DNA from 3 places in the Alishewanella sp. HL-SH06 genome. Region 2 is predicted to be linked to each of the others. Evidence: predicted binding sites of a transcription regulator. Region 2 holds the regulator's gene; each other region holds the start of a gene.
What was found. Region 2 encodes sigma-54, which starts transcription at its own class of promoters, with help from an activator protein. Its sites were predicted from a motif close to GTTGGCACGNNNNTNGNNT; they were not measured.
Positions count from the first base shown of each region.

Region 1: the regulator sigma-54 is predicted to act here: its motif matches at 1,637-1,655, upstream of ACUJFK_RS13180 (flagellar basal body rod protein FlgF).
Region 3: the regulator sigma-54 is predicted to act here: its motif matches at 1,720-1,738, upstream of flgA (flagellar basal body P-ring formation chaperone FlgA).

Region 1 is NZ_CP199752.1:2,868,194-2,872,255, reverse strand. It holds gene ACUJFK_RS13195 (flagellar hook assembly protein FlgD) at 1-189, shown strand, start outside; gene ACUJFK_RS13190 (hypothetical protein) at 159-248, shown strand; gene flgE (flagellar hook protein FlgE) at 275-1,567, shown strand; gene ACUJFK_RS13180 (flagellar basal body rod protein FlgF) at 1,719-2,465, shown strand; gene flgG (flagellar basal-body rod protein FlgG) at 2,551-3,339, shown strand; gene flgH (flagellar basal body L-ring protein FlgH) at 3,354-4,025, shown strand; gene ACUJFK_RS13165 (flagellar basal body P-ring protein FlgI) at 4,035-4,062, shown strand, end outside.
Region 2 is NZ_CP199752.1:851,263-855,324, reverse strand. It holds gene lptA (lipopolysaccharide transport periplasmic protein LptA) at 1-14, shown strand, start outside; gene lptB (LPS export ABC transporter ATP-binding protein) at 11-733, shown strand; gene ACUJFK_RS03830 (RNA polymerase factor sigma-54) at 782-2,269, shown strand; gene hpf (ribosome hibernation promoting factor) at 2,295-2,582, shown strand; gene ptsN (PTS IIA-like nitrogen regulatory protein PtsN) at 2,589-3,062, shown strand; gene rapZ (RNase adapter RapZ) at 3,059-3,916, shown strand; gene ACUJFK_RS03810 (HPr family phosphocarrier protein) at 3,906-4,062, shown strand, end outside.
Region 3 is NZ_CP199752.1:2,873,069-2,877,130, reverse strand. It holds gene ACUJFK_RS13235 (LPP20 family lipoprotein) at 1-30, shown strand, start outside; gene flgN (flagellar export chaperone FlgN) at 79-513, opposite strand; gene flgM (flagellar biosynthesis anti-sigma factor FlgM) at 513-830, opposite strand; gene flgA (flagellar basal body P-ring formation chaperone FlgA) at 909-1,634, opposite strand; gene ACUJFK_RS13215 (chemotaxis protein) at 1,761-2,690, shown strand; gene ACUJFK_RS13210 (CheR family methyltransferase) at 2,707-3,540, shown strand; gene flgB (flagellar basal body rod protein FlgB) at 3,604-4,005, shown strand; gene flgC (flagellar basal body rod protein FlgC) at 4,008-4,062, shown strand, end outside.

The sequences.
Region 1 (4,062 bases), 1.9 Mb from region 2:
CCGCAATTGGGTAAAAATGAGTTTGCTTGGGATGGTACGAACCAAGCGGGTGAAACCGTTGCCGCTGGGCTTTATAACATCAGTGTTGAAGTTAGCGCCAGAGGCAAAACGGAAAATGCCCCAGTACAAGTGTATATACCCCTGTATCCAGTGTCAGTATGGGCAACAACGGTAACGGCATTACACTGAATTTATTAGGCATCGGGGCAGTGAAATTGGCCGATGTGTTAGAAGTTTCTTATGGTTAATACGACCGCTTAAGGTGAGGTAACATATGAGTTTTAATATTGCATTAAGCGGTATCGCCGCTGCACAAAAAGATTTAGATACCACAGCAAATAACATCGCTAACGTTAATACTACAGGTTTTAAAGAGTCTCGAGCTGAATTTGCCGATGTTTATGCATCTTCGGTATTTCAAGCCGGTAGAACTAAAGTGGGTGATGGGGTCAGAACATCATCAGTTGCACAGCAGTTTCAACAAGGGTCGTTATTGTTCACTAATAACTCATTAGATTTAGCGGTGACGGGAGACGGTTTTTTTGTGACTGCCTCTGAAGTGGGCTCTCGAGATTATGCTTACACCCGGTCCGGTGCGTTTAAGCTCGATGCAAATAACTTTTTAGTGAACAACAATGGTGCCTTTTTGCAAGGTTACCCTGTGGATTCCGATTCAGGTACAACTAGCTCTGTCAGTTTAAGTACAACTGGGCCAATTCAGATCCCCACTACTGCAGGTGCGCCCAGTGCCACACGTGATGTGTTTGTTAGTATGAACTTAGACGCACGTTCATTGCCACCAACCATTACAACGTTTGAGCCAACTGACCGAGCCAGTTATAACAGCACCACCTCAACAACGATTTATGATAGCTTAGGTCAGGCACATATACTCAGTGTGTATTTTGTAAGAACAGCACCTTTGGCGAATAATACCTGGGATGTGTATACCACATTCAATGGAACTCTTGTTCCCTCGGCTACCTCACAATTAGTTTTTAAGTCAGATGGAACACCAGGTGAAAATCCAGGTGACTTTGAAGATATTACCATTTCGCCTCTTGATTTAAATGGCTTGTTAAATAATGGTGCTAATTTTGGAACCGTGGGTGATTTTGGTATCCGTTTTCGCGATGAAGCAGGTACCCGAACGCCAACTCAATATGCATCAGCTTTTGAAGTGGGCTCACTAAGTCAGAATGGTACTACAGTCGGTCGTTTAACTGGGCTGGATATTGATGTTGGCGGCAGAATTATGGCATCTTATTCTAATGGCGATCAACAATTTTTATCGCAAGTATCGATGGTGCGTTTTGCCAATCCGCAAGGCTTAAGCCAAGCGGGAGCAACGTCTTGGAAAGCCAGTTTAGCGTCTGGCGAGCCGTTAGCTGGTGAACCTAACACCGGTACCTTTGGTAGTATTCAAAGCTCCGCGTTAGAGCAGTCAAACGTAAACCTTACAACGGAGCTAGTTGATCTAATCAGCGCGCAGCGTAACTTTCAGGCCAATTCTAGAGCGTTGGAAGTTAACAGCACGCTTCAACAGACCATCTTACAGATCCGGTAAACGCTTTGTCATTCAAATCAAGCCACCTACGGGTGGCTTTTTTTTAATCAAAAAATCCTGTTTTATCAAGCTGGCACTCTTATTGCTTAAATATAATAAGTTGATTAAAAGTTTCGTTAAGTAAAAACAGCAAGTCCCTGCGAGGTTTACTATGGATCGTCTGTTATATATCGCCATGAGCGGTGCCAAAGAGAACATGAATGGCATCAGCGTACGAGCAAATAACTTGGCAAATGCCGGCACAGTGGGTTTTAAAGCCGATTTTGAACAAGCCCGTGCCATGCAGGCCTTCGGTGAGGGGTTGCCTACCCGAGTGTTTTCGTTAACAGAGAGCCCAGGTCAAAACTTTGACAGTGGCGCGATGATTATTACTGAACGTGAATTAGACGTTGCTATTCAAGGTAACGGTTGGTTTGCTGTGCAAGATAAAGAGGGTAAAGAAGCCTACACCCGAGCGGGTAATTTACAGATTAGTGCCAGTGGCATGCTAATGACTGCCAGCGGTTTACCCGTGATGGGGGATGCGGGGCCGCTGCAACTCCCTGTGCCGTTAGCGAAGATGGAAATCGGCGCTGACGGCACCGTGATTGCGAGAGCGCAAGGCGCCCCGGCGAATGCGCTAGAAGAAGTAGGGCGAATTAAGCTAGTACAACCGGAATATGCCGATATTGTGAAAGGTAACGATGGCTTGTTTCGACGTAAAGATGGTCAGGATGCCGAGGCTAGTGCGAATGTCAATTTGCTTAGCGGTGCCTATGAGGGCAGTAATGTCAATGCGGTTGGCGAAATGACCACGATGATCAGCTTACAGCGCCAGTTTGAATTACAAGTGAAAATGATGAAGCAAGCTGAGCAAATGGATCAACAGCAAAATCAATTGCTGCGAATTGTAGGTTAAGGCTTTTTTCTTTTTACCGTTTTACTTCAGCCAGCAGCAGCTTGCTTGGCACTTAGTTAATAGGGCGTAAGCCCAGGAGGTACAAATGCATCCAGCATTGTGGATCAGCAAAACAGGGTTAGACGCGAAACAGCGTGATATCTCGGTTATTTCTAATAACTTGGCGAACGCCAGTACTGTAGGCTTTAAGAAAAGCCGCGCCGTATTTGAAGATTTGCTGTATCAAAACATTAATCAGCCAGGCGGGCGTTCTTCACAAAATTCTGAATTACCTAACGGTTTAATGATAGGTGCCGGTACCAAGGTAGTTGCGACGCAAAAAAGCTTTACTCAAGGCAATATGATCACTACAGAGAACAGTTTGGATCTGATGATCCAAGGCCATGGTTTTTTTGAAGTGTTAATGCCTGATGGCACTATTTCTTATAGTCGTAATGGCCAATTCACGGTTGATGGTGACGGTAATGTTGTGACCTCTGGTGCCGGGTATCAGGTGCAGCCCAATATTGTGGTGCCGCCAGATGCCACTAATATCATGGTGTCTCAAGATGGCGAGATCTCCGCTCGTTTAGCCGGGCAGGTTGAGAATGCGGTATTAGGTCAGTTAACTGTCACTAACTTTATTAATCCGGCCGGTTTAGAGCCGATTGGCCAAAACTTATTCAGCCAAACGCCAGCCAGCGGCGATCCGGTGCAAGGCATTCCAGGATTAGAAGGACTGGGGATTATTGTGCAGGGAGCGCTAGAAACCTCTAATGTCAATGTCACAGAAGAGTTGGTTAGCTTAATTGAAAGTCAACGCGTGTATGAAATGAACTCTAAAGTCATTTCTACCGTGGATCAGATGCTTGGTTTTGTTATTCAACAGTTATAAGGCAGGTACAGCTCATGCGTAATGTCCTATTGATACTGATGGTCAGCAGTTTAACCGCCTGTTCTTCTATGCAAGAAGCGCAGCCAAACGATCCGTATTTTGCTCCCTTGCCGCCAGAGTCGGCGCCGCGGCCAGTGGTAAAAAACGGTTCGTTGTTTATGCAAAGCCATTCTAATAGCTTGTATTCCGATAACAAAGCACGGCATGAAGGTGACATTATTACGGTTGTGCTTCGTGAGAAAACCCAAGCGTCGAAAAAAGCCAAAACAGAAACGGCTAAAGACAGCAACATTGCTTTTGACCCGATTAATTTTGCCGGAAGCAATGTGTCGGTTGGCGGTAATGTGTTGCAGTTTGGCGCGGGCAGTAGCCAAGACTTTAAAGGCGACGCCAAAGCCGATCAGAGCAATAGCTTAGTCGGCGATATCTCGGTCAATGTGTTGCAGGTCATGTCGAACGGTAACTTAGTGATCCGCGGTGAAAAATGGCTGACATTAAATACCGGTAAAGAATATATCCGTTTAACTGGTGTTATTCGGCCACAAGATGTCGATGTGAATAACACGGTAGAGTCGACCAAGATTGCCAATGCACGTATCGAATACAGCGGCACGGGTGCACATCATGGCGGGCAATCACCAGGCTGGTTAACCCAGTTTTTTAATGGTCCATTCTGGCCATTCTAGGAGCAGTATATGCGGTTTCTGATCATGCTCGGCTTAT
Region 2 (4,062 bases):
AGGACAATCCATGAAGTTAGTGGTCTCGCACCTCGCCAAAAGCTATAAAAGCCGGCAGGTAGTGAAAGATGTCAGCTTAGAGGTCAATGCAGGGCAAATCGTCGGTTTATTAGGCCCTAACGGTGCAGGTAAAACAACAACCTTTTACATGATTGTTGGCTTAGTTCCCTCGGATAAAGGCACCATTACCCTCAACGAGCAAGATATTACTTTTGCTCCGATCCACCAACGTGCCCGCGCCGGCATTGGTTATTTACCGCAAGAAAGCTCGATTTTTCGTAAATTGACTGTGCATGAAAACTTATTGGCCATTTTGCAAACCCGCAAAGATTTAAGCACGCAACGCCGCGCTGAAATTGCCGATGATTTATTAGAAGAATTTCATATCGGCCATATCCGCAACAGTTTAGGGATGGCGTTATCTGGTGGCGAGCGTCGTCGGGTTGAGATCGCGCGGGCACTAGCCGCTGATCCCGCTTTTATTTTATTAGACGAACCATTTGCTGGGGTTGACCCGATTTCAGTACTTGATATCAAAAAAATCATTCAACACCTCAGCCAACGTGGCATTGGTGTTCTCATTACTGACCATAATGTGCGTGAAACGTTAGATGTTTGTGAAATCGCTTATATTGTCAGTCATGGCGAACTGATTGCAGCCGGTTCTCCGCAAGATGTTCTAGCAAATCAGCAGGTGCGTGATGTATACCTAGGTGAGCAATTCAGGCTATAGTAAAGAAGATAGAACGCAACTGCGCATTCAGGAGAGAATTACAGGTACATGAAGCCCTCTTTGCAACTCCGCCTAGGACAACAGCTTACCATGACGCCACAACTGCAACAGGCGATACGCCTATTACAGTTGTCCACCATTGAGCTACAGCAAGAAATACAGGAAGCGTTAGACGCGAACCCGTTACTCGAAGGCGATGATGATTTCGAACGTCAGCCAGATGAGGTTGATCACAGTCTTGGCAATATCAATCGCGATACCCTTGACGATCCACGCAACAAAAACTCAGAGCAAAAAGACGCAGCCGATCGCGATACCAGCGATGATCTGAATAAACAAAACATCCAAGAAGATTTACCGCTAGATAATAACTGGGATGACTTAGTCAGTGCCGCCCCTGTTAGCAGTGGCAACATGCCTGATGACGATATGGTGTATCAGGGTGAAACCAGCGATACCCTGCAAGATTATTTACGTTGGCAAATGCAACTCACGCCCTTTTCTGAAATCGACCGGGCTATTGCTGAGATCATTATTGAAGCCATCGATGACAATGGTTTTTTAAGTATCAGCTGCGAAGAAATACTCGACTCACTGCAATCTAACGAGGTCGAGGCCGACGAAGTTGAAGCCGTGATTAAACGCATTCAATTATTTGATCCGGTCGGGGTTGGCGCGCGCTCGGTGCAAGAGTGTTTACTGGTGCAGTTACGGCAGTTTGAGCCAACTACCCCCTATTTAAATGATGCAAAACTCATTATTAGCAACTATACCGAATTTTTAGCGAATAGAGACTTTCGTTCTTTGATGCGCGTGACTAAACTCAAAGAAGAAGAGTTAAAGGAAGTCATGCAGTTGATCCACAGTTTAAATCCACGGCCTGGTGCTGATGTGATTAAACAAGAGCAGCAATATGTTATTCCTGATGTCACGGTGACAAAAGTAAAAGGTCGCTGGCAAGTCGAATTAAACGCTGACGCTATGCCCAAAATACGGATCAATCAGCAATATGCGGCGATGAGCAAAACCGCTAAAAATACCGCTGATACGCAATTTATTCGTTCGCACTTGCAAGAAGCTAAATGGTTTTTAAAGAGCTTAGAAAGCCGAAACGATACTTTACTCAAAGTAGCCAATTGCATTGTGCAGCAACAACAAGCCTTTTTTGAGCATGGTGAAGAAGCCATGAAACCGATGGTATTGAATGATGTTGCAGAAATGGTCGGTATGCATGAGTCGACTATCTCACGCGTCACCACTCATAAATATATGCATACACCACGTGGAATTTTTGAACTTAAGTTCTTTTTCTCCAGTCATGTTAGTACAGAGAGTGGTGGTGAATGTTCTTCCACTGCCATTCGTGCTTTTATTAAAAAATTGGTGGCGGCAGAAAATCCGGCAAAACCGCTAAGTGACAGTAAAATGGCGGAAATTTTGTTAGAACAAGGGATAAACGTGGCTAGGCGAACTATCGCTAAATACCGCGAATCGTTGTTTATTCCGCCGTCAAATCAACGAAAGACCCTGCTGTAAGTGTCTTAACTAAAAGGAAGAGTCTATGCAAATCAATTTAACAGGCCGTCACGTCGAAATTACCGAAGCCTTAAAAGATTATGTCGAGAATAAATTTGCTAAGCTAGAGCGTCATTTCGAGAACATTAATAATGTACATGTCATCTTAAACGTGGAAAAATTACAACAGATTGCCGAAGCTAAAATCCATCTCACCGGTGGCGAAGTGTTTGCGGTGTCTGAGAACGAAAACATGTATGCTGCGATTGACCAGTTAATAGACAAACTCGATCGGCAGGTCATTAAACACAAAGAAAAACTGTCACGACACTAAGACATTATTATGAATTTAAACGCAATGTTAGCGGAGAACTGCACGAAAAGTGCAGTTCTATTTAACAGTAAAAAACGTATCCTCGAATATATCGCCGAACTGGCTCACCAGCAGCTTCCCGAACTATCTGAATACACCATTCTTGAAGCCTTAATGACCCGTGAAAAACTCGGTTCAACCGGCATCGGTGGCGGTATCGCCATTCCTCACGGCAAACTTGACTGCGTAACTCAACCGATTTTGGTGTTTGTGGTCAGTAAAGACCCTATCGCGTTTGATGCGATAGATAACCAAGCCGTCGATATTTTTTGCGCTATTTTAATACCTACTGAGCAATGCCAAACGCACCTAAGTACGTTATCCGGTATTGCCAAATTGTTGAGTCAGAAAGACTTAACCAAAAAAATCCGCCATGTCGAGTCAGATGAACAACTGTATCAGCTACTACTCGACTATAGCCAAAAAACAGGTGAGTCATGAAACTACTCGTCGTCAGTGGTCGCTCAGGCTCTGGCAAATCGGTTGCTCTGAGAGTCATGGAAGATCTCGGCTATTACTGCGTCGACAATCTCCCGGTTAATCTATTACCGACTCTGGCAACTGCAGTAATGGGCCAATATGAACGCGTTGCCGTGAGTATTGATGTACGTAACTTACCGAGCGATCCCGATGAGTTATCAGACATTTTGTCATATCTGCCGCGCAAGCTGGAACTGACGATTTTATATTTGGATGCGGATCACACCACGCTAATTAAGCGCTTTAGCGAAACGCGTCGCTTGCATCCGCTATCCCATCAAGCGATGTCGCTCGATGAAGCCATTTCACGTGAACAACAGTTATTAGATCCTATCTCTAGCCGCGCCGATTTATATATCGATACCACTGAGCTGAATGTGCATCAGTTGGCCGAGCAATTACGTGAGCGGATCTTAGGCCAAAAGACCGGCCGTTTAGTGATACTCTTTGAGTCCTTTGGTTTTAAATATGGTATTCCAAAGGATGCCGATTTTGTGTTCGATGCGCGGTTTTTACCCAACCCACATTGGGAGCCGGATCTGAAACCGCTCACAGGTTTAGATCAGCCAGTTAAAGATTACCTCGCCTCACAAGACGTGGTGGCAAAATATACGTGGCAGATCAATACCTTTATTGCCAGCTGGTTACCCCATCTCGAGCGTAACAATCGCAGCTACTTAACGATAGCGATTGGTTGCACCGGTGGCCAGCATCGTTCAGTGTATATCGCACAAAGCCTAGCCGAAACCTATCGCAGCCAGCGCGAAGATGTACAAATTCGCCATCGGGAATTAGTCAGACATCATGGCCGATAAGTTAGCTGCAACAGTCACGATTATTAATGCCCTAGGCCTACACGCACGTGCCGCCACCAAGCTAGTGCAGTTAAGCCAGCAATTTGATGCCAAAGTAGAATTAGTGCAAGAAGATGGTAAAACAGCAGATGCCGGCAGCGTACTGG
Region 3 (4,062 bases), 1.9 Mb from region 2:
AGTATTCGCAGTGTGCGTTATTTGTGGTGATGGCTAGGCCTATTAAGCGCGGATAATTGCTTAATACGTAAGGTTGGATCAGGCTTTTACGCCACTGCCTTTACTATCTACAGCCGGTTTGCCTTTGTTGGTGTAGGTTAAGCCGGTCTTACCATTCGCCGATAAAATCTCATGCTTTAATCGACCTAGCGTTAACTGGCTGTGTTCTAAAACCTGCTGGTTAACGGCAGTTTGTTGTTTGCACTGCGCCAATAAATCATCCAAAACAGCAATACGCTCATCAAACCAAGATTGTTTGCGTTGCTCAGCCAGGTCTTCAGATTGGCTAAGTGCCTTATCGGTTTGTTCAATTTGTAGCAATAAGGTATTTTTTTGTTCGATGATGTTGTTTAAACGCGGTACATCACGTTCAGTAACCGCTTTAAGTTCATGTTCTAGCAACAACAAAAGCGCAGATAAATGCGCTTGTTGTTGGTTCAGGCAGGTGAGGGTGGCGCTTTGTGCTGTATTCATTAGCGGTCGAATAAATCGCCCTCAAATTGCATGATACGCTTAGCTAACTGCTCAACGTTAATTTTGTATTTGCCTTCAGCAATAGCCTGTTTAATCTTATCGACTTTCTCTTGATCGATACCGCTACTGTTACTGGCCTTTTCTTGCAATTTAGAAAATTGCTGAGCTTGCGGTGTAATAGAAACCGAATCTTGCTTTTGCATTGCCTGACTACCGGCATTTTGCTGCACAGTAGTTTGTTGGCGCTGCACCAGTTGATCGTTTTTATCTGTTTTAACCTGCGGAGTATTTTGCAAGTTATTAATATTAATCGCCATAATAGAACCTCTTCACCTAAACTTTAGTCCTTATGCTTAGGTTAACGGCCGCTACAAAGAAAACTTTAGGTTTATTTTCTAAAATTTCACTTGAACTTGATTAACCCCAACAACCTCTGCTTGAATACTGCGCCCAGATTGCTGGTTTCTCACGGTAACTATAGCACCTAGGGTACCGTCTTGCTGAACCACGCCAGTGGCAGTAACAGATAAACCGCTGTTATTAATTTCTATTGTAACAATATCACCCCGGCATACAAGACAAAGATCTTGAAGGTTGATAATTTGACCAACACTCAGACTGCGTTTATTTTTACTACCAATAATCTCAGCCGGTTGCTGCACAATATTACCCCGAACTAAGCGTCGCTCCCGGCGCTCAATTTCGAGCATATCGGCCGTGATAACCGTTCCTGGAGAAATATTTTGCCGCATCACCACTAAATCAAGATACTCGGTGATCTTAGCTGATATAAACAACTGCCAAGCGACAGGGCTGTCACAGCTTAATTGCACGGTGGTTTGGCGTGGATTGTAGTTTGCCGGTAAACTAAATTGCAGGGCATTAGCACATTCTTTATCACCAATCCGAGTATCCAAAGGGGTCACGCTTATCTCAGTATCTGTTGACAGTTCGCTGGCTAAGGTGTCTTTTAACCAATTTTCTGTCAGGGTCGTTAATTGTTCAGGGTTATAGCTTGCTGAGGTATTTTGCTCGGCAAAAGCCGAAGCATTAAGCGTTAAACTTAAGCACAGTAAGGTAATTAAAGCAGTAATATGACGAAAATTTTCATACTTTTTCATAGGGTTTGTCTATGCTTAACTAACAAAGGGCTATAACATACCTGAATCATGTATTGACGCCGATTTTCTGACAGTTGAACTAGTCATGCAAATATCACGCCTAAAGGCTGAAGTAAGGAAACCCAGATGTCCAGTATTCTAGATTCCGTCAACCAGCGCACCCAACTTGTGGGTCAGAATCGATTAGAGTTGCTGCTGTTTAAGCTTGCTGGACGCCAGCGTTATGGTATTAACGTGTTTAAAGTGCGTGAGGTATTGCAATGTCCGCGTTTAACCAGCATGCCCAAACGCAACAAGTTTGTGCGTGGTATTGCGCACATTCGTGGCCAAACCATATCGGTCATTGATTTAAGCTTGGCTATCGGCGGGCGAGAAATTCAAGATCTTTCCACTGCGTTCATTATTATTTCTGAGTATAACCGCTCGGTGCAGGGCTTTTTAGTTAGTTCAGTTGAGCGCATAGTTAATACCAACTGGGAAACCATCATGCCTCCGCCAAAAGGCACTGGTGGTAAGCAAAGCTATTTAACGGCTGTTACCGAGCTGGATAAAGAATTAATTGAGATCTTGGATGTTGAAAAAATTCTCGAAGAGATTTCACCCTCACCGACAATGATCCACGATGAAACGGTGTCGAAAAGCATTGCAACTGATTTAGGCGATCGAGTCATTTTAATTGCTGATGATTCTACTGTGGCCCGTAATCAGGTGAAACGGGCGCTAGAACCTTTGGGTGTAAAAATGCACTTGGTCAAAAATGGCCGCGAAGCGCTGACCTACCTACAACAATTAAGTGAACAATGCCAACATTCGATCACAGAAAAAGTGGGTTTACTGATCTCTGATATCGAAATGCCGGATATGGATGGCTATACCCTAACAGCGGCGGTGAAAGCTGATGTGAAACTGCGACAGTTACATGTGATTTTACATACCTCGTTAAGTGGCGTGTTTAATCAGCAAATGGTACAAAAAGTGGGGGCTGAGGATTTTATTGCAAAGTTTAATCCCGACGAGTTAGCACAAGCAGTGCAAAAATGGCTCCACGTTGAATAATTGGTAAGGGTTATGCGTGCAGAATAAGCAGTTACAAGAATCGGAATATCGGCAATTTCGGGATTTTCTCGAGCAACAGTGCGGCATCGTGCTGGGTGACAATAAGCAATATTTGGTTAAAAGCCGTTTAACCCCCTTAATGCAACGTTTTAGCCATGGCAGTTTATCTGAACTGGTTGCCAAAACCATGAGTCCGTTTGAACGGCAGTTACGCTCAGCCGTGATTGACGCTATGACCACCAATGAAACCTTATGGTTTCGTGACAACTACCCATACGAGCTACTAAAGAATCAATTATTGCCGGAGCTGGAAAAAACTTGCCGCAGCGTCAAAATTTGGTCAGCGGCTAGCTCATCGGGTCAAGAGCCATATTCTATTTCAATGACCGCGCTAGAGTTTCAGCAAAGTCGGCCAAATGCCTTTCCTGGTGGGGTGAATATTTTAGGTACTGATATATCCAATACAATGCTGGAGCATTGCGCCAGAGCCGAGTACGACGGCTTAGCTTTAGCGCGTGGTTTATCACCTGAGCGACGCACGCGGTTTTTTGAAGATACCTCTAATGGCATGATGCGCGTTAAAGATAACGTGCGTAAAAAAGTGACTTTTCGGCATCTTAACCTGCTAGACAGTTATACTCTGCTAGGGAAATTCGACATCATATTCTGTCGCAACGTATTGATTTACTTTTCTCCTGAAGTGAAAGCGAAAATAATCAAACAGTTTGCTCAGTCATTAAATAGTAAAGGTTACTTAATCCTCGGGGCCTCAGAGTCATTGTCAACCATGAATGAAGACTTTGACATGCTGCGTTGTAATCCGGGCATTATTTACCGCAAGAAATCTTAACTCTGCATCTTGGCCTGCTTTTTGCTTCCTCAAACTAAGGTTACAACATGAGGTGGCAAAAAAATGGCAATCAGTTTAGACAAAGCCTTTGGCATGCACGAACAAGCGTTGCTGGTTCGAGATCGTCGTGCGCAAGTGCTGTCAGAAAACGTCGCTAACGCTGACACTCCTGGCTATAAAGCTAAAGACATCGATTTTCAGCAAGCGCTGGTGAACGCCCAATCTCGGCAAAGCCGTTCCATGCAGCGGACGCATGATGGGCATTTCGCCATTTCTACTGCAACCCGGCACGAAGTGAAGTTTCGTAATCCAGAACAAACTGATACCGGTGATGGTAACAGCGTGGACATGAACCGCGAACGTAATGCCATGATGCAAAATGCCATCGAATACCAGACCAGCCTACAATTTTTGAATAGTCGGATCAGTGGCTTGAAAAAAGCCCTTACAGGCACAGGACAGTAATTATGAGCTTATTTAAAGTGTTTGATATTGCTGGCTCTGGCATGACCGCCCAGTCAG